3 regions of the Psychrilyobacter atlanticus DSM 19335 genome follow, and region 3 is predicted to be linked to each of the others. Evidence: riboswitches for the same ligand, from Rfam matches in the RefSeq annotation. Region 3 holds a riboswitch; each other region holds the start of a gene.

Region 1 (7,288 bases), on a different contig from region 3:
ATCTCTTCAGGAGCTTTTTCCATAACATATTTAATGATATATTTTACCATATCTTCTGCTAAATCCATGTTAGCTTCTAAGGCAGCGAAAGCAATCTCAGGTTCTATCATCCAAAATTCAGATGCATGTCTAGTTGTATTTGAGTTTTCTGCTCTAAATGTAGGTCCAAATGTATATACATTTCTAAATGCAGCACAATAAGTCTCTACATTTAATTGTCCACTTACAGTTAGGTTAGTTTCCTTTCCAAAGAAGTCTTCTTTATAGTCGATATCTCCCTTATCTGTTTTAGGAACATTATCTAAGTCCATAGTCGTTACTCTGAACATCTCTCCTGCACCTTCAGCGTCACTTCCAGTTATGATTGGAGTGTGTACATATACAAACTCTTGATCTTGGAAAAATCTGTGGATAGCATATGCAACTAATGATCTTACTCTAAATACTGCTGAGAAAGCATTAGTTCTAGGTCTTAGATGTGCTATTGATCTCAAATATTCAAAGGTATGTCTTTTATTTTGTAATGGATAATCTAAGTCAGCTTTTTGGAATATCTCTACAGACGTTGCCTTGATCTCATAACTTTGTCCCTTTCCTTCTGATTTTACAAAAGTTCCAGTTACATACATAGATGTAGCTATAGATGCTCTGCTTATCTCGTCAAAATTTTCTAAGTTGTCCTCAAATACTACTTGTAGTCCGGTAAAAAATGAACCATCATTTAATTCAATAAAACCAAAACTTTTTTGACTCCTAATCTTTCTTACCCAACCAGAAATTTGTACTTCTTGATTTAAGAATTGTTCACCATTTCTGATAAGTTCTTTAACTGTTGCTTTCTTCATAAAATCCTCCCTAACTTAATTTAGTTATTTTTTTATTTAATTTTACTTCATTTCCATTTTGATCTACAACTTTTACTTGATCTAAATGTCCTTTAACTTGTGATTTAAACTGCTCCAAGTATAATGTTCTGTATTTTTGTCTTTCTATTGTTTCTTCATCTGTTAACGTTCTTTTTTTAGCTAGAGCTGAATAGTGATTCACCTTAGCTATAATGTCTTTCATTTCCACTTTAATCCTCCTATCTATACAATGCCTTAATCTTTTTCTATAAAATAAAAAAACTTCCCACTGCTAAAGTGAGAAGTCAAAATTCATACAAACCCTAAAAAAATAAAGTAAGTACGGAGACACACACAAGCAGTTCCTCGATACCCTTTGGCGTCACGTGCCAAATACGTCTAAGCCTACTGAGATTTTTATAAAAATCCTTTGGGTTAGCAGCTCCAAGGTGTTCTTCACAACTAATTCCACTACTAGTCTCCCACCGTCACTAGCTCGCTTTAGTATCTATTAGAAGTTACTCTCCTCATCTTTGCTTTTATAATTAGAAATATTATACTATTATGCTATTTAATTGTCAACTTTCTGGGACTTTTCTTTTAGTTATTATTTCACTACACTTATAAAAAAAGTTATTATCCCAACATTGAAAAAATCTATAAATAAACCTCCTACCAAAGGAATGATAAAAAATGCCTTTGGAGAAGGTAAAAATTTGTTTGTCAGAGCTTCCATATTAGCCAGAGCTTTTGGAGTCGTCCCAAATCCACACCCGCAATGACCAGAGGCCATAACCGCTGCATCATAGTCTTTTCCCATGAGATAAAAGGTTATGAAATATGCAAACCCTCCCATGAGGATAGTTTGTCCAAGGAGCATAAGGAGGAGTGGTAACGCTAACTCCTTCAATTCCCATAATTTAAAGGTCATAAGGGTCATAGATAAAAACATTGCCAGAGTAAAGTTACTCATCATAGAAATTTCATCTAATTTTATCTTATATCCCTTTGAAATATCACTTAGATTCCTTATTACTGAAGCTGTAAACATAGCTCCTATATATGAAGGGAGAACAAGCCCTATGTTTTTTAGAAGGTACGATATAAAACTTCCTATTCCCATAGCTATTATTATCTCAAAGGCTCCTACAGGAATATTTTTGCTGAGCAGCCTGCCTTCTGATAACTTAGATTCTACCTCGCTGCCTGTATGGGTTTTCTTGTCCAGTAATTTATGTTTTCCTATCAATCTTTTTGCTACGGGTCCTCCGATAATACTTCCCATTAAAAGAGCATAGGTTGCTGTGGCCATAGCTACTACTTTTGCCCCGTGAGCTCCCGCTTCTTCTAACATTGGTGCAAAAGCTCCTGCAGTTCCCGGCCCTCCAGTAGTGGATAATGACCCTGTTGCCAGTCCCAACAAGGGGCTGATATTCAGTGCCTTGGCCATCCCTACCCCTAATATATTTTGTAATACTGCCAGTAATACGGCTGCCAATAAAAACATAAATACAGGCATCCCTGCTTTCTTTAAGAGTTTAAGACTTGCAGAATAGCCGATTGTTGTAAAAAAGGCGATCATAAATACTTCCCTCAGACTGTCTTCAAAAATAATATTCAGAAGACCAGTTTCATGAGCCAATAAAGTAATTAAGGAAAATGTTCCTCCTCCTGTTACTGCTTCTGGAATGCAGAGTTCATCCAAAATTTTAATCTTATAATTTAACCATTTTCCAATATAAAGAACCCCTACTGCTACTGCCAAAGTCTCTATTATCCCTAATCTTATTTCCATTTTTTTATTCTTCCCCCTTAAAATTATCAAACATAGTAAGCTAAAATTACAACTTTATATTTTTCATGATAATATTAAAAGCGGAGAACTGTCGTTCTTCTATTCATCGTCATACCTCCATCCTCGTGGTTGATGACAAAGTTAAAGGCAGGTCTCCTGGCTTAGTTTCAACCTACTCACATACGCCTTCCCAGATTTTATCCAGTGGCAAATTATGTTTTCGTCTACATTACAGTGGCGGGACCGCGGAGGATTTTAACCTACTTCCCTATTAATTCTATTTGATTAGAAACCTCTAACTCTGTTATTTAATTGTTATATCGATATAATATACTATGTATTTTATATTTTGTTCAAATATATATAATTTATATTAAAAAGATTATCTATTTTTTATATTATTGAAATATGAACCTATAATTTTTGATAATAGTTTTATTTATTTTTGCTCCCGCAATGACAGCAGGTAGGCAGGAGAGCGTGTTTTATCTCATGGCATTCCGGACACTCCTCAAAGAGTTTTGTTCCGCAAGATGGACATGAATAGGGTTTATCTTTTTCCGCAGTATGGTTGTGGGGCAACGTTACCTTGCCAACGGTTCTTCTAGTCCAATATAAAAACTTTCTCGGCCCCCTTCTGATAGGGTATTCACATACCGGACATAGGAATTTTTCATATCCGTCCCGATATTGCTTTAAAAGCCATTGTTTCTTTGGGTTAGTTATTATATTTATGAGATATATGATGATTTTTACCACTGTAAGCAGGAGTCCCAGTATTAAGATATATTTAAAATACCGGGATGGGAAATATTTGTGGATAACTAAGAAGATCTTAAAAAATACTGCCACTCCATAACCTATAAAGAGAAGATAGTAATTGCTGGACTTTTTCTTAAGGATAAGATATATTCCACCCAATAAAAATGGGAAGAGAATAGATATCTGTAAAAAAGCCAGTTTCAAATTATGATTTTTTAGGAGTTCCCTGTATTGTTTTTGGGCATTCTCCCTTTGATCTTTTAGTTTTTTTCCTATCTCCTGTTTCTCAATCTCCAGTCTTTGTTTTTTTTCTATAATTTGAGCCAATTCCATATTTAATCTCTGGTAGGTTTTCTGACTCTTTAAAAAAGTTTCCACACTTCTACTTAGCTGCTGTTCTTCGGATTTCGAGATTACCTTAGAATTTTCAAGGGCCAGTTTTTTTAGAGCCATCAATTGATTTATGGTATTCTGTAAATTCCCAGAACTGTTTTTAACTATAGCGATCTCATTTTCATTCTTCACTTGTTTTCTTGTAAGGTTCTCTATTTGATTTTTCAGCTCTTGTTCCTCTGTGATTAAGCCGGGTTCCAGATATGATTGTTCTATCTTATTGTATCTAGGACCCTTTATAGATTCTATATCCTCTAAAAGAAACCCCAGGATCCAAAATACCAGGATACCAAAAATAACTACAAAACTTTTGATTAAAAAACGATACAGCCAGGGTCCTTTGGAATTTTCTATATTTTTCATAATTAACTCCTCCTAAAAATTTATATCCTCTATCTTACCAAAGGAATCTTTTAATTCCTTTATTTTGGCATTATTATACAACTCAATCATCGGCATTTACAAGGATATGGATGGGATAAATATTTAGACGGCTTTAAATTAAATATAAAAAGAACCAGAGAATCTTCTGGTTCTTTTTGACATTTTAATTTTGTTGAAATTAAAGATTTCCGCTCTCCTCTATGAGGATATAGTCCATAATTATATCCTTCATCCCCTTGAGAGCTCTAGCCAGATCTCTTGCCTCGTTGAGTATAATTTTTCCAAAGAGTTTGGGGTTATCTTTTTCTAAAAGGTAGAGAGTCATCTTGGGGATTACTGCCAGAACAACATCTGTATTGGCAGTTGCTGTAACAATTTGTTTCTGGATACCTATTGGAGAAGCCATTCCAAAAATTGATCCCGGTCCGAACTTAGATAATCTCCTGCCGGCAACGGTAACTTTGATCTCTCCCTCTAAGAGAAGGTAGGAATCTCCCGGGGAGTCTCCCTCTTCAAAGATGTTTTCACCGGCACTATAGCTTTTTTCTGAAAGGCTCTCTATAAATGAATGAATGTCGTCTTTGTCCACTCCACCAAATAAAGATGTCTTTGGCAGAAGTTCAATAATCTTATCTTTAAGTTTATCTTCAGGCATAATAACCCCTCCTTATATTAGGTTATTACTTTTTTTTTTGAATTTCCTTTTACTATTCAAAATTTATTTTTTAATTTATCTCTGTTTTAATTTAAATCTGTATTTATTTTAATCTCTCTAACTTTTTTTTCTTTAAGCACTAAAATTGATATCAAAATTCCTATAATTGCACTTACTATTGTGGGATAAAAAACATATATATAGCTCCCAAAAGAATCTTTAATAATCCCTGATGTGACACTTGAAACTACTGCTCCTACTCCATATGCTGTAAACAGGAAACCATAATTTCTTGCATAATTTTTTGCTCCAAAAATATTAGAGACAGCAGTTGGAGCAATTGCAAGCCAACCACCTAATATAAACCAGAACATTGAAAATGATACGATATAAAATATAACGTTACCCTTACCTGAATTTAACATTATTATGGAAGCTAGAATAATAAGGCCAAAGGAAATTATCGCAGTTTTTTCAAATTTAATTTTATCAGTAATGACACCAAATACAGGCCGTCCTAACCCGTTAAATACAGCGAACAATGCAACGGAAAAAGCACTCATTTTTGGATTAAGTCCAATAATTTCCTGTGCAACAGGACTTGAAATCCCAATGGCCATAAGACCGGTAAATGTACCTATAGCGAAACATGTCCATAAAATATAAAATTTTCTATCGATCAGTACTTTCTTTAAAGGCAGATCTGAAGAGGTATCTTTATTTTTAACGATATTTCCTTCAACTTCTTCCTCTTTATTTGGAAATCTTAAAGGAAGTGCAAAAATTAATATTATTACAAAAAAAGCCAGACTTAAGATTCTGAAAGAAGAAAATACTCCAAAATATTCAATTAGAAGTCTGGATATTGGTGCTGTGACAAAAGGTGATAATCCAAACCCAGAAAGTGTCAGACCTACGGCCATTCCTTTTTTGTTCGGAAACCATTTTGCAGAAACAGCCATAGGGGCACCGTAAACAATACCTACACCTATACCACCAATAATTCCATAAGTTACTGTAAGCATTTCAATGCTGTTTGCTAAACTAGATAAAAACCATCCAAGTGAGACAATTGCTCCACCAAATAAAGTTATATTCCTTGGGCCATATTTTTCAATGAAATTTCCTGCTAGTGGCATTGATAATGCGTAAAAAATTAAAAATGTCATATATGGCAGGGAACTCTCTGTAGAACTTATGTTTAAAATTTCTTCCAGAGGTTTTCTGAAAATACTCCAGGAATATACCGATCCCAAACACATATAGATAATTACCCCTAAAAAAATAAAAATTGTTCTTTGCTTAACCTTTGATATCATACTTCAACTCCTTTTTTTCCAAAAAAAGACCAAAAGAGCCCCCTTTGTTTAAAGAGAGCTCTTCTGCCATTTTAAGAAATATTTTTTTTATTAATTTAAGCAGCCTGAGCTGCCTCATCGTCTGTAACTTCATTTTTATACCTCTTCTAATTCTTCAAAAAGTACCATTGCTTTTTCTTTTGCAATAGTTAAAACGTCTATTCCTTCATCGGTAATAAAATAATAATTTCTATTTTTACCATTTATTAATCTTACTTCTTTTTTTAATAAATTTTCATTTTCCATTTTAGTTAAAAGTGGATAGATAGTGCCGGGACTAATTTGATACCCATAGTTTTTTAATTCTTCAATCATCCAAAGTCCAAAAAAAGGTTCTTTTTTAGCCTGAATTAATATATGTATCTGCATAAATCCCAGTAAAAGTTTCCTAGGAATTTTATTTTTCATATAGTCACCTCGTTGTTATCAAAAATCGATATTGATAAATGATAATAACATAGATGATAAGAATAGTCAAGAATAAGAATATGCAATTATAAGGAAAATTTTTAATTTTATTTTTTTTGATAAACTTGTTGCTCCTTTTCATTTTTCTGCAGAACTGCCACTCCCTGGGCTTCACCGCTTTCTACTGCATGGAGAAACATCCTCTCTAAAATTGTGTGTTTCATAATGTCTAAACTGTCCCACTCATAGTTTTTAAATAAATCCTGTAATGTAAATTTTTCTCCCGGTTTTAAGTGTTTTATCTCTTTTAAAGCTACTGCTAAATAAGCTTCCATGATCTCAACCTCCATCAATAAAAAATATTATTACATATTAAAGTATAAATTTCCTCGTTAAATCTGATATTCAGATTTTTAATTTTATTTTATTACTTAATCTAAAGTCAGGTCACTGATAAGGGGAAAATTAAGGTCCCCACAATTTTATCTGCAAAACAAGATCCTGTGATAGTTCTTTAGAAGATTTAAAAAAATCTGGTTTCATTTTTGGTTTATTAACTGCTCCTAAAACTCCATAGGGCTCCCTTGGTTTTCCAAAGAACCATGTTGTCAGTCTTTCATTTCTGTCTGTATCCTGAAAAACTACTACGGCATAGTTCCCATCAGGGAGATCTGTAAAAACTCCTTTT
Region 2 (7,288 bases), on a different contig from region 3:
GCTGGTTTTAAGGATGAGATAGCTACTGTATCTGAGGAAAAACTAGATGAAATCTTAGAAGAATTTATCTCAGCTTTTCACAGGGCAAAAAAATGTGGATTTGATGGGATAGAGATCCATGGAGCACATACTTACCTTATATCTCAGCTTCATTCTAAACTTTGGAATAAAAGGACAGATAAGTACGGTGAGAGACTTTATTTTACCCGTGAATTGATAAAGAGAACAAAGGATATTTTTGATGACAACTTTATTTTGGGGATTAGGATAGGAGGAAATGAGCCTACCTTAGAAGAGGGAATCTATATTGCAAAAGAAGTTGAAAAAGCAGGGGTGGATCTAATCCATGTATCTAGTGGAGTCCCTGACCCTGCGTTCAAGCAGGATAGGAAGGTAGATATGCCATCAGACTTTCCTCTGGACTGGGTAGTATATCTGGGAGTAGAGATAAAAAAACATGTTAAAACACCTGTAATAGCTGTAAGAGCTATTAAAAAAGAAGTTGAAGCCAGTTATTTAATTGAAAATAACCTGGTAGATTTAGTGGCTGTTGGAAGAGCCATGATATCTAGACCCCACTGGATCTCTTGGGCTAAAAAAAAATATAGGTTTAGGAAAAATACAGGGGGAAAACTCTTATAAGTTAGACTTAACAGTAAAAAAAATAGGAGAAATGCTATGAATGAATTTTATAATACAATCACTGAATATTTAAATGTAAGCGGACATTATCAAAGGATTTTTATTGTAGGGATAATAATGGTACTCACCTTAATAATAGCTATCATTATGCATTATATTACAAGCTACATAATAAAAAACCATTTGATTAAATTGATTGAAAAAAGTGAAACCAAATGGGATGACTTTTTAATTGAAAATAATGTTTTTAAGTATTTGAATGCTTTAGTACCGTTAATTGTTTTTGAAATTATGATAAGAAAATTAAATTTTTTTAAATCTTTTTTTGAAAAGACTATAGATATTGGGATGGTAATAATATTTACCCTTATTGCAAATGGGATTTTGTCGGTATTCAGTGATATTTATAGTACATACAGTATTTCTAAAAGGCGACCTATTAAGAGTTACCTCCAGGTTATGAGTTTATTTTTAGTGGTTGTAGCTGCGACAATATCTGTAGGAATAATTATGGATAAATCACCCCTTAAAATTTTAAGTGGGATAGGTGCAATGACAGCTGTGATTATGTTGATTTTCAAAGATGCTATTTTGGGGTTTGTTGCCAGTATTCAATTAGCGGCTAACAATATGGTCGGGATAGGAGACTGGATCGAGATGCCGAATCAACTGGCTGATGGAGATGTTATAGAGATCAATCTAACCAATGTAAAGGTTCAAAATTTTGATAAGACTATTACAACTATTCCCAGTTATGCCCTTGTCAGCAACTCTTTTCGAAATTGGAAGGGAATGCAGTCTACAGGAAGCAGAAGGATAAAAAGATCTATATTTTTAGACAGTAATAGTGTAAAATTTTTATCTTTGGAAGAAGTTAAAGAGTATAAAAAAATAGACCTTTTAAAGGATTATATTGAAAAGAAGGAAAGGGAGATAGATGATTCCAATAGGGATAAAAATATTATGTCTACTCCTATCAACGGTAGAAGACTTACAAATATTGGAATGTTCAGAGCTTATGTAGAACTATATCTAAAAAGTAGTCCATATATCAATCAAAATTTAACTCTATTAGTTAGGCAGCAAGAACCTACATTTCAGGGGATTCCCCTTGAGATATACTGTTTTGCCAAAACTATTGTATGGCAGGAGTATGAAGGGATTCAATCGGATCTCTTTGAACATCTCATACCGACAATCCATGCATTTGATCTGGCAGTATTTCAAAATCCTACGGGGAATGATCTGAGGATGTTAAGGAAATAAGAGGCTGAGGCCTCTTTTTTTGATAAAAAATTGTTTTAGATGGTAAATGTAGTATACTTAAACTGAAAAAATTGTTTTATAGTTATCAATAATTAAACTAATTTAAGTAATAGAGGAGAAGATGTATGAAGAGTGAAAAAGAAAAGATGCTGGCTGGGGAGTTATATTTTTCTGGAGATCAGAATCTGATGGATGATAGGCTTATGGCAAGGATGTTAATTTCTGAGTATAATTCTACCAAACCAATAGAAGAAGAGGAAAGAAAAGAAATCCTGAAAAGATTAGTTGTTGTAAAGGGTGGGATAAAAATAGAACCTCCATTTTATTGTGACTATGGGTATAATATAGAGATAGGAAAAAACTTTTATGCCAATTTTTCATGCACTATATTGGATGTAAATAGAGTAATCATTGGTGACAATGTGATGTTTGGACCAAATGTCCAGGTGTATACAGCAACACATCCATTAGATGCCAAAGAGAGGGTAAAAGGGCTGGAATCTTCTAAACCCATAACAATAGGTGACAATGTTTGGATTGGAGGAGGAGCTATCCTTCTACCAGGTGTAACCATTGGGAAGAATACCACTATAGGAGCAGGAAGTGTCGTAACCAAAGATCTTCCGGAAAATGTGTTTGCTGGAGGGAATCCTTGTAAAATCATAAAAAAAATATAAAGTTTATAGATGAATTAAAGTTTATAAAAATTTGGGTTATGACAGATTTGGATCTAATGTCACATAGCTGATGAGTATAGTAAAAATCTTAGGGAGAAATTTCTCCCTTTTTTTATTCTGTAAATGGAGGATATAGTTTTATTTGAAAAGATATGATAAGATGATTTTAAAGGGAAATTTCATACGATCCTTGAAAAGACCGATAATTTATTAATATAAAATTAAAATCAAAGGAGCTAAAATGAACGAATTAAAATCATTTATAAAATATTATAGACCCCATATTAAATTATTAATGTTTACATTAGCCTGTGCTGTACTACTTGCATCACTGGATTTAATTTTTCCAAAAGTGATTCAAATAGTAATAGATAAAGTAATTCCGGCAAAAGATCTGAAAACATTTTATTATATATCTGTTGGATTAATATTTATGTATTTAATGAGATATGCTGTCAGTTACTGTCAGCTGTACTATGGAAATGTTCTAGGAATTAAGATAGAGACCAAGATGAGAAAGGAATTATTTACTCATATTCAAAAGTTATCTTTTGGTTATTTTGATAACAATAAAACCGGAGTAATTATGTCAAAATTAGTAAATGATCTGAGCGGGATATCGGAGTTAGCCAATCATGGCCCTATAGACCTATTTATTGCTGTAATCAGATTAGCAGGAGCTTTTGCATTAATGATCACTTTAAATGTAAAATTAACCTTGGTTATATTTTCAGTTTTACCCTTTATGATCTACTTTTCTATCACTCAAAAATGGAAGATGAAGATGGCATTTGGTAAAACCAGAAAAAAAATAGCAGATATAAATTCCTGTGCTGAGGAAAGCATTGGTGGGATTAGGATAGTAAAGCAATTCAATAATGAAAATTATGAGATAGATAAATTCGAGGAAAAAAACCAGGAATTTCAAGAAGCTAAAAAAGAAACTTATAAAACTACTGCTGTTTTTTTCTCAGGAATCCATATATTTATGAACCTTATGCAGTTTATAGTAATATTTTATGGAGGATATTTAATATTGCACGGAGAGTTAACCTATGGTATCTTAATTAGTTTTCTCTTGTATTCCTATAGATTTATGGAGCCTATCAGAAAGATGATGATCTTGGTTCAAAGTTATCAAAAAGGAATGGCAGGATATAGAAGGTTTCAGGAGATGATGGAAATAACTCCACAGATAAAAGAGGTGGAAAATCCAATAATTTTAAAGGAAATAAAAGGAGAGATACAGCTGCAGGATGTAAATTTCTCCTATAAAAAATCATCTTTAATTTTAAATGAATTTAATTTGAAAATAAAATCTGGAGAAAATATAGCCATAGTAGGATCTAGTGGTGTAGGAAAATCAACTATTTCAAATTTGATTCCAAGGTTCTATGATATTGATTCTGGAAGGATAACTATAGATGGAACAGATATAAGTAAGATAAAATTAACTTCTCTTCGAGGGAATATAGGGATTGTCCCTCAGGAGGCATTTTTATTTGGGGGAACGATAAGGGAGAATATAAGCTATGGTAAGTTAGGTGCAGCTGAAGAAGACCTTGTAGAAGCATCTAAGAACGCCAACATATATGAATTTATAATTAGTTTACCAAAGGGATTTGATACTTTGGTAGGAGAAAGAGGAGTCAAACTTTCCGGAGGGCAAAAGCAAAGGATATCTATAGCCAGGATATTTTTAAAAAATCCAAAGATATTGATATTGGATGAAGCTACTGCATCTTTAGATAATATTACAGAAAAATTAATCCAGGAAGCCCTTACGACACTATCCAAAAACAGAACTACTATAACTATAGCTCACAGGCTTTCAACTATCATAAATTCTGACAGAATTGTAGTTATGGATAAAGAAGGTGTGGTAGAAACTGGAACCCATGAGGAACTATTAAAATTAGAAGGATCCTATGCTAAACTTTATCGTTAGACGAGTAACTAGTAACTCTCTTTATGACAGTTTTCCAATTTTGACATAAAAAAGGAAAGTAATATAACTCACGGCATACATTCAATTTTTAATCTGTATAAAAAACAGTTACTTTTTATTAAAAAATATTAATTTTAAATTAAAAAAATTAATGTTGAATTAAAAGAAATACGTTGTAAAAAAAAAGTAAACATGGTATAAAGTTAATGACAATTTAATAAAATATAATCTTGGTTCGATTTGTATCGATTAAAAGGGAAGTGGGTGAAAATCCTACACGGTCCCGCCACTGTAAGACAGATGAAAATAGTATACCACTGAAGCAATTCGGGAAGGGCTATGAGTAAGGTGAAGTCAAGTCAGGAGACCTGCCAGATTATTTTTACGAACTTGCGAGGACAAGGATGTAGACATTTGTAGCTTTTGCTGTATAAAATGTTCTAGTTCCCTAAGTTTTAGGGGACTTTTTTTTACGAAAAAAGAGACAATTTCATCTTATTTTTTATTCTCAAAATTAAACTCAGGAGGAAAAAAATGAAAAAAGTGTTAGTAGTATTAGTGATGTTGGTAATGGGTGTAACATTATTAGCAAAGGGAGCAGTACATGAACCATCAAAGGATCTGTTTAAGGCAGAAAAAAAAGCTATTGTATTAGTAAGTTTTGGGACAACATATCCAGAAACAAGAGCAAAAACGATTATGGCTTTAGAGAAAGAATTTAAAAATTCATATCCAGATTTTAAAGTAGTAACTGCTTTTACATCTAGAATTATCATGAGAAGAATTAAAAAGAATGAAGGGATTACTTTTAATAATCCAAGTGAGGCACTAGATATATTAAAAAAAGAAGGATATACACATGTGTTAGTCCAAGGAACACATATTATGAACGGATTAGAATCTGAAACTTTAAAGAAAGAAGTTGCCTTACATGAGGGAGATTTTAAAGTATTAAAAGTTAGTGACCCCTTATTAACATTGTTAGCTGATTATAAAGATACTGCATCAGCATTAGCTCCTACTTATAAAGTTTTAAAGAAAGATGAAGCAACTGTATTTATCGGGCATGGTACTCACCATCCAGCAAATTCTGCATATTCTATGATCGAAAATGTATTCCATGAGTATTATTCTGAAAATGTATTCTTTGGAACTGTAGAAGGGTACCCTACATTAGATACAATAATTAAACAATTAAAAACAAAGAAAATTAAACATGTAAATTTATATCCATTTATGATAGTTGCTGGAGATCATGCACACAACGATATAGCTGGAGAGATGAAGGAAGAATTAGAAAAAAATGGGTTTACTGTAAAAGCTCACATGGTTGGTTTAGGAGAGAATGAAGGGATCAGAAAGATATATGTTAAACATGCAGAATTTGGGTTGACTCATGAAAAAGAAAATATGTTAGCTAAAAAGAAAGAGTATGCAAATGGGATGCAACCGTAGAAATTTATGAAAAAACATTTTAAATTGTGGACAATAATTGGAATAATACTATTAATTCTTTCAGTATTCTTCTACCTTCAAATGGGATATATAAAAATTCCATTAAAGGAAGTGATAGAGAGTATAAAAGGCGGGGAGGGAGCTCCTAATTGGTATATTATCCATGAAGTGAGATTACCGAGGATTCTCACTTCGATCTTAATAGGTTCAATTTTATCCATGTGCGGATTGGTATTTCAAGGGGTTTTATTAAACCCCTTGGCTGATCCATATACATTGGGGATCTCAAGTGGTGCTTCATTTGGTGCTGCTCTTGCTATAGTTCTAAACATAACAGTTTTTGGAATTTTCAGCACACATATAGTTTCATTTATATTTGCAATACTCTGTTTGGCAGTTGTTATCAAGATGGGATCTTTTGAGAGGAAGATGAATCCTACTTCTATAATATTAGGAGGAATAATAATTGGAGCTTTCTTCTCTGCAGGATTAAGTTTTTTAAAGTATTTAGCTGACGAGGGTGTAGGGGCTATTATATTTTGGCTGCTTGGGAGCTTTACCGGGAAATCATGGATGGAAGTCAGTATCTTGAGTGCAATATGGGTCTTTGGATTCGTATTTTTTTGTTATTATGCAGAAGATTTAAATATACTAGCATTGGGAGAAAAAAGTGCTATCTCGTTGGGGATAAACCCCAGCAGGATCAGGAGGATATTATTGGTTGTCAGTTCGATCTTATCAGCTGTAGCAGTTTCTACCTGTGGAATAATAGGATTTGTAGGACTTGTAGTACCTCATCTTCTCCGATTCATCATGGGAACAGACAATAAAAAATTAATTATAGGCTGTGCTATATGGGGTGGAGTTATTATGGGAGCTGCTGATAATGTAGTCCGAGTAGTATTACCTAATGATATTCCTGTAGGAGTAATCACATCACTACTAGGAGCACCTTTCTTTGCTCTGATTTTTAGGAAAAAGATGGGAGGAGGAAATCTGAGATGATAGATATAAAAAAAATAAACTATTCTATAGATGGAACTCAAATCTTAGATGACCTGTCTTTCAAATTTGAGAAGGGTAAATTTTATGGAATATTAGGACCCAATGGAAGTGGAAAAACTACTTTTTTGGATATCTTAAGTGGATATAAGAATGCCACAGAATCTGAAATTTATATTGAAAAAAAGGAATTAAAGGAATATTCTCATTTAAAGTTAGCAAAAAAAATTGCAATAGTACCGCAAAAATTTGATATAGTTTTTCCTTTCTCTGTTTCTGACATATTGGAGATGGGAAG
Region 3 (7,288 bases):
AACAACAGTCATCTTCTTTCTATCTTTACTATCTCTGCCTATTTGGTTTTCTATCCTACCTTCTTTGTTCTTTAAGTTCCCTTTACATATAGCTAGGTATGTTTTCTTTATAGTTTTATCTTTAAACATCTCTGTTAATTTAAGATGCGCTTCATTAGTTTTTGCTACAATGATAAGTCCACTGGTATTTTTGTCTAATCTATGAACTATCCCAGGTCTAACTACTCCACTTATAGTAGAAAGATCCTTTATATGATGCATTATAGCATTTACTAATGTTCCGCTATGGTGCCCTGCTGCCGGATGGATTACCATATTTGGTTTTTTATTTATTATCACAATATGCTCATCTTGATAAACTATATCTAATGGGATATCTTCAGCAACAACATCTAAAATTTCATCTTCTAATACAGTTACATTTATCTCTTCATTCCCCTTTAATTTATTTCCAGGACGAGTCTTCTTTTTACCTACAATTTCTACTAATTCATCTTCTATAAGTTTTTGTGTATAAGATTTTGTATACCCCTCTATTTTTTCACTTAAAAAAGCATCCAATCTTGTACCTCTATCTTCAATCTCAGCTTTTAAATTTAATACCTCTTTTATTTCTCTCATATTTTTATATCTCCTTCTATTTGTATTTATCATCGTTTTTACAATTTTTATATAATCTATTTTTTTCTCTTAATTCTAATAAAACATCTTTACTAACCCTGCCCCTAGAGCCAACTGTACTACCATAAGTACCAATGAATATATGATCAGCCTCTTCCCATTCATCAATAAAGTCTTTATATTTATCTTCCCGCCTATCCCAATAAGTGCAAACATCAGCAGATATTTAAAGGTATAGCTAAATATAAGTTTTAAATACTTAACTCCCTCTATATACCATTGTAATTCTATTTTTTCTATCCCGTATTCTAAGAGGGTAAAGAGAGCTCCTACAGCCATAAACCCTTTAACAAAAAATGGCAGTTTTATTTTTTTTGATTCTATTTTCTCATCACCTATAGTTTTTTTCTTTTTTATTTCAGCTATATAGATTAAAACCAAGGGGAAAAATAATAATTTTCCTGTTTTTATCAGGAGTGCCAATCCCAAAGAATCTGCTCCAATGCTATAAGCAGCAGGTATTATATGAATAAATGAACTCAGAGTCCCTCCTATATAGAGAGCAGATTGGGTATGATCAAACCCTAAGAATCTTGATATACCAGGCATGATGACCATAGCCGTCAATCCCAAAATATTCATAGCAATGATAGCAAGAGCAAATTCTTCCTCTGGCTGCCCCAATACTTCTGAAGATCCGGCTATACTCGCTACTCCTCCAGACCCCAAGGTCAGTCCAAATTCTTCCTTTTCACCCATGAATTTAGCCACATATTTGGCAGTAAACAATAACATCACGACCATTAAAAATACAAACCCTATAATTTTAACTCCTAAATCCAGCAGAATTATATAGTTTATTTTTACACCTAGACATGTAATCGCTATGGGTAATATTTTTTTATTGGCAAAGTTAAATCCAGGATAAAACTTATATGCTTTTGGCCCTAAGAATAGATTTCCTACAATTATCCCTAAGATCAATGCCGTATTTATCTCATTCCATCCAAACTTTTTAGATATCCATATGGTTACCACGAGTAAAATTGCAGTTAAACCAAGACCCAGCCCATTCTTTTTTACCATCATCATCTCCTCATTCTATTTTTTAACAACTAGTATTATATCATAATTATAGAGATAATAGTAAAAGCAATTAATAGATGCTGAAGGTCTGTCCTATTTATGGTTTATATGGATAAAAAAATTTAATACGATTTTTCAAACATAAATGCACCTTCCTTTGAATTATAAAGGTCGATGAATGTATTTATGATTTGGGGAGCAAACTGTGTTCCCTTATTTTTTAGGAGTTCCTCAATGGCTTCCTCACAAGTCAATTGATTTTTATAGGATCTTTTAGATGTCATAGCATGCCAGGAGTCAGCTACAGATATAATCTGAGATAACAATGGAATTTCATCTCCCTTTAACCCCTCTGGATAACCCATTCCATCCCAACGTTCGTGATGGTGTAGGATACATTTAGAAACTTTTTTTAAACTATCATTTTTGGAAACTATCTCATACCCGATCTTAGAATGATCTTTAATAATCTTATATTCTCTATCATTTAGTTTTTCTTCCTTATTTAATATTTCAATAGGGACAATTATTTTTCCAATATCATGCATTGTTGCAGCCCAATACAGGTCGTCTAATTCATGACCCTTTAATCCTAACGCTTCACCTATTTCAGCACTATAGGAAGCCACAGCTTCAGAATGCCCCTTTGTATATTTATCATGAAATTCCAAAGCAGTGATGAATGATTGGACAATATCCTGATGAAATTTTTTATTTGTTTCTTCCATCTTAAAATAACTGTTTCTAATCATTTTAAATAATAAAAACGATGTTAAAATAACATAGAAATAACTTTTATATCTTTCTAGAATAATATAGGTAGACATATCTCTAGTTATTAAGTGAAGGATCTTACCAGATGAAAATATCCAAAAAAATCCAAAGAGCATATACGATATTACAATTTTTAATAAACTTTTAGATTCATATTTCACAAAACCCTCCTTATTCAATCAAATTTCTTCTTTCCATATTTTTTAAGATACACTAATTTAATTATACTTTATTTTTTTCACCTTTGGAAATTTAATGTTTTTTTAAGTTTTATTTTCTCTTTTTATCATTACTTTCTAAAAATAAAATAAACTTTTTGATAAAATTTTCTGGTGGTGATTTACATTAAAAAATGTTAAAATATAGGAAATTATATCCACTATAGGTTCATTTTGATTAAAAGGGAAATGGGTTAGATACCCATACGGTCCCGCCACTGTAAAAGTTATGAAACTACACAATCCACTAGATTTTTCTGGGAAGGAGTAGGAGTAAGACAAGACTTGAGTCAGGAGACCTGCCTAATGTGTTTTTATTTTTCTTGCGAGGACAAGGAAATAACTTTTACTATGTAAAAAGTTTTTTAAGTACCTCAAAAGGGTGCTTTTTTTATTCTATAAAACATCATAAGGGGGCTTAAGCATATGTCAAAAATAATCATCTATTTTCTCCTGTTTATAAGTACCTATTCTATGAACTTAAATATCAGTAAATTAGATACTCAAAATAGAAAGGGTACTGTATTTCTGAGTATAAATTCATTTCATAAAATAGGAATAGATTTAACCAGTTCAGAGAATACATTTATTTTAAATACCGATATTGGAGAATACCACCTCAAAAACAATAAAATTATCACACCCTATAGGGAGTATACATACCTCTCTGAACCATTTATATTCCAGGGGAAATATTATCTCCCATTGGAACTTATTCTAGAATTAAATGGATTTCATTTAGAAGGAAATAACATCATTAGATCTACACAACCTAAAAAACCTGACACTCTTCCTAAAAGGGTTATCTCCCTATCTCCCGGTATCACAGAAAAAATATTCGCTCTAGGAGGAGAAGATCTTTTGGTTGGGAGAACTTCATTTGCTTCATACCCAAAAGAAGTTGAAAATATCGATATTGTAGGAACTATGTTTGAGCCAAATTTAGAGGTAATCCTAGATAAAAAACCAGATATGGTTATTGCAGAAACCCATTTTAGGGAAAAATTAATGTCCACTCTAAATTCTTTAAATATTGGAGTAACTAAATATCACACTCCTACAAATATCCCAGAGATCCATGGGAGTATAACAGATTTAGGAGTTCTCTTAGGCAGAAGTTTAGAAGCTCGCGGCTTAAACGCTTCTTTAAAAGATAAGACCAGCTATACCCAATATATATTAAGAGATCAAAAGATCCCAAAGGTTTACTATGTGTTAGGCAGTGGTAAAACTGATATTACCCCAGGAGGAGACACTTTTATAAACTCTCTGATAGAATTAGCTGGCGGAGAAAATACAGCCAAAGAAAAAAGTGGATGGCGGTATTCATTGGAGGAATTGATCCTGAGTAACCCAGATATTATTTTTGGAAGCCAGAGAAGTGTAGATAATATGCTGATGGAGGAAAATTACCATTTTTTAACTGCAATTAAAGATAAAAAATATTATATCATAGAGGACGACAGTATCTTTAACCTCCCTGGCCCCCGGGCTCTTACAGAAGGGATCTATGAGATGGCTAAGATATTTCATCCTGAATTGGCTGAAAAATTAAAATGTTTATACTAAAAAAGCAACGTGATAAACTTAGCTTCTAATATTTTATCAATAAAAATTTGAATTTACTTCGAGGAGAAAAAATTATGAGACACAAAAAAATTATGATTCAAGGAACCGGTTCTTCTACAGGAAAAAGTGTTATCGTAGCTGGTTTAGCTAGAATTTTTTATAAAGATGGAAATAAAGTAGCGCCCTATAAATCACAGAATATGGCTCTTAATTCATATATAGATGGAGACGGATTGGAGATGGGCCGGGCTCAGGTTGTACAGGCAGAAGCCTGCAATACTCCTCCCCGGGCATATATGAATCCTATCCTGATGAAACCTAATTCTGATAACGATTCACAGATCATCATCGAGGGAATACCCCATAAAAACATGGATGCTAAGGAATATTTTAAAAATACAGATTTTTTTAAATCTATTGCCCTAAAAAATTATAAAATTATCGAAGAGAATTACGATATAGGTGTATTAGAGGGAGGAGGTTCTCCAGCTGAGATGAACCTTAGAGATGTAGACCTGGTTAATATGGGAATGGCAGAATTGATCGATTCTCCTGTTATCCTTGTAGGAGATATTGAAAGAGGAGGAGTTTTTGCTTCCCTCTATGGTACTATCCTAATGTTAGATGAGGAAGATAGAAATAGAATAAAAGGAATTATCATCAATAAATTCAGAGGTGACATAGATCTCCTTATGCCTGGAATAGAAGATCTGACAGATCGTCTTGCAAAGGCAGGAATAGATATACCTGTTTTAGGAGTTATCCCATGGGTACCTCTAAACATCGAGGAAGAGGATATCCTCACACAAAAATTCGGTAAAATCCAGGAAAAAAATGATCTGAATATTGCAGTGATTAGACTAGATAAGATGTCAAACTATACAGATTTTGATGCCCTTTCATACTATAAGGATTTAAGCCTTAATTTCACCCTTTCAAAATCTGAAATTTGTGAAGCTGACATCATCATCATTCCTGGGAGTAAAAATACTATCCAGGATCTTATTAAATTAAAGGAATTAGGGATAGATGAAACGATCATTGAACAGAGTAAAAAAGGTAAAGTTATTGTGGGAATCTGTGGCGGTTACCAGATCTTAGGTCAGGAAATTTTAGATCCCCATATGATTGAATCCAAAGACAAAGTAATAAAGGGGTTAGGACTTTTAGATATCACGACTACCATGGAAAAAGAAAAACAGACATTCCAAACTACTGAAAAAATAACTCATAATATCGGCCTTTTGAAGGATTGTATGGGTTGCAGTGTTTCTGGATATGAAATCCACCAGGGAGTTACCCAGTCAAAAGAAAATTCTATTTTTGAAAACAAACCAAATTTAGGAGTATTAAAAGATAATGTCTTTGCTACCTATATCCATGGAGTTTTTGATAATTCGATCTTTACCCGGACTTTTATAAATAACATCAGAATCTCTAAGGGATTAGAACCTATCGATGATTATTTTGATTTTGAAAAATTCAAGACAGATGAATATGATAAGTGGGAAATAACTTTACGTAACTCACTGGATATAGATAAAATATATGAAATATTAGGGGAAAATTCCAATGAAATCTAGATTTTTTACCCTCTCAATTGTACTTCATATGGTAGTTTTTATTGTTTTTTCAAAAATTTCTGATAACAATCTGAAAAAAGGCAAAAACTCTCCTAATATCAATGTTAATTTAACCATGTCTGCCCCGGGAAACGCCACCAAAACCCTGGCCAAAATGACTACAAAAAAAGAAAAGAGCCCCGACAAAAAAACTAAACCTGTAAAAAAGAAAATTAAACCTAAAAAACAAGTGGTTCAAAAAAAGAAAGAAATCATAAAAACAGAACCAAAAATAGTTCAATCTAAAAAAACTAAACCTGAAAAAATAATGAAACCAGTCGATCCTAACCAAATCAAAGCAGATAAGAATATAGAAAAAAACAACAGTGAAGTAGAAGTAGTTAAAAATAGCCCTTCAACTGATGCTGTTTTAGGAGACCAGGAAAACGATAAAAATTTAATAAAGATTGAAAATGGCCAATATGCTCTCAAAAATCAAAAAGTTTCTGGGATCCATGTTGTTATTCAAAAAGAAATCCCCCCTGCATATCCGGATCTTGCTCTCAAGATGGGATACAGGAAAGAAACTTTAGTCAAAGTTAAATTTTTAGTGGATAAAAAAGGTAGAATTGGAGATATTAAATTCTATACAAGCTCTAAATATGGTTTTGAATCTGAGGTTGAAAAAGCCTTAAAACAATGGGTTTTCGAACCTATTCTTTACCACAATAAACCTATGCCTATATATTTTTATAAGGTATTTCATTTTGTTTCTAAGAGTTAAAATTTTATATTTCATGTTACAAAGACCACGATAATATCTATACTTTTTAATGGGTGCACTATGGCAAAAGTTCAGTTAAAAGCAATTTATTAAATTATTTTTTCTTGACATTTATTTTTTTTAGGTGTATCATACTAAAAAATCATACAGGAGGAGAGTCGAATGTTTAACAGATCATTAATTTTTATTACAGTACATCATCATCACCATAGATAAGGATTTGTATTATGATTTAATCATAGTTACAGATCCATGTTGTTTTTCAAAAAAACTTGGTTCTATATCTATGATGATTTAAACGTTAAACTCAACTGTTGTTTAGCCATCTAGATATTCTAGATGGCTTTTTTATTTTCCGGAGATAAAATGGTTGCAATAATAATAATAATAATAATAACTTTTAAAAACCTAAGGAGGATTTATTTATGAAAAAAATACTTATAACATTAATTTTAATATTGGCTGGTGTACAATCTTTTGCATTTTCAATGAAAGAAAAAGATACATTGACAAAGATAAAAAAAGATGGATATTTTACTGTAGGATTAGACGATACCTTTGCACCTATGGGATTCAGAGGAGAAAATGGAGATATCGTAGGTTTTGATATTGACCTGGCCAAGGAAGCAGCCAAGAGAATGGGAGTCGAAGTTAAATTTAAGCCCTGTGACTGG

The links. Region 3 has a riboswitch for cobalamin ahead of K337_RS17660 (ABC transporter substrate-binding protein). Riboswitches for the same ligand answer to the same signal wherever they lie in the genome.
Region 1: linked by a shared signal. The riboswitch ahead of gltS (sodium/glutamate symporter) and the one ahead of K337_RS17660 (ABC transporter substrate-binding protein) in region 3 are both predicted to bind cobalamin.
Region 2: linked by a shared signal. The riboswitch ahead of K337_RS0115480 (sirohydrochlorin cobaltochelatase) and the one ahead of K337_RS17660 (ABC transporter substrate-binding protein) in region 3 are both predicted to bind cobalamin.

What each region holds. Positions count from the first base shown of each region.
Region 1 covers NZ_KE384548.1:1,015,055-1,022,342, reverse strand. Annotated here, with positions in the region: gene asnS (asparagine--tRNA ligase) at 1-845, opposite strand, end outside; gene K337_RS0116755 (DUF896 domain-containing protein) at 856-1,074, opposite strand; gene gltS (sodium/glutamate symporter) at 1,453-2,640, opposite strand; cobalamin riboswitch at 2,770-2,952, opposite strand; gene K337_RS0116745 (hypothetical protein) at 3,076-4,158, opposite strand; gene K337_RS0116740 (cyclic nucleotide-binding domain-containing protein) at 4,358-4,834, opposite strand; gene K337_RS0116735 (L-lactate MFS transporter) at 4,921-6,153, opposite strand; gene K337_RS0116725 (PadR family transcriptional regulator) at 6,289-6,600, opposite strand; gene K337_RS18950 (DUF1413 domain-containing protein) at 6,708-6,935, opposite strand; gene K337_RS19465 (DUF2141 domain-containing protein) at 7,066-7,288, opposite strand, start outside.
Region 2 covers NZ_KE384548.1:770,493-777,780, reverse strand. Annotated here, with positions in the region: gene K337_RS0115500 (NADH:flavin oxidoreductase) at 1-642, shown strand, start outside; gene K337_RS0115495 (mechanosensitive ion channel family protein) at 679-1,908, shown strand; gene K337_RS0115490 (sugar O-acetyltransferase) at 2,034-2,585, shown strand; gene K337_RS0115485 (ABC transporter ATP-binding protein) at 2,827-4,533, shown strand; cobalamin riboswitch at 4,747-4,923, shown strand; gene K337_RS0115480 (sirohydrochlorin cobaltochelatase) at 5,068-5,988, shown strand; gene K337_RS0115475 (FecCD family ABC transporter permease) at 5,995-6,993, shown strand; gene K337_RS0115470 (ABC transporter ATP-binding protein) at 6,990-7,288, shown strand, end outside.
Region 3 covers NZ_KE384547.1:786,751-794,038, reverse strand. Annotated here, with positions in the region: gene K337_RS0104250 (RluA family pseudouridine synthase) at 1-621, opposite strand, end outside; gene K337_RS0104245 (putative sulfate exporter family transporter) at 697-1,707, opposite strand; gene K337_RS17665 (HD-GYP domain-containing protein) at 1,830-2,642, opposite strand; cobalamin riboswitch at 2,848-3,020, shown strand; gene K337_RS17660 (ABC transporter substrate-binding protein) at 3,126-4,268, shown strand; gene K337_RS0104230 (cobyric acid synthase) at 4,343-5,851, shown strand; gene K337_RS19075 (energy transducer TonB) at 5,841-6,614, shown strand; gene K337_RS0104220 (amino acid ABC transporter substrate-binding protein) at 7,040-7,288, shown strand, end outside.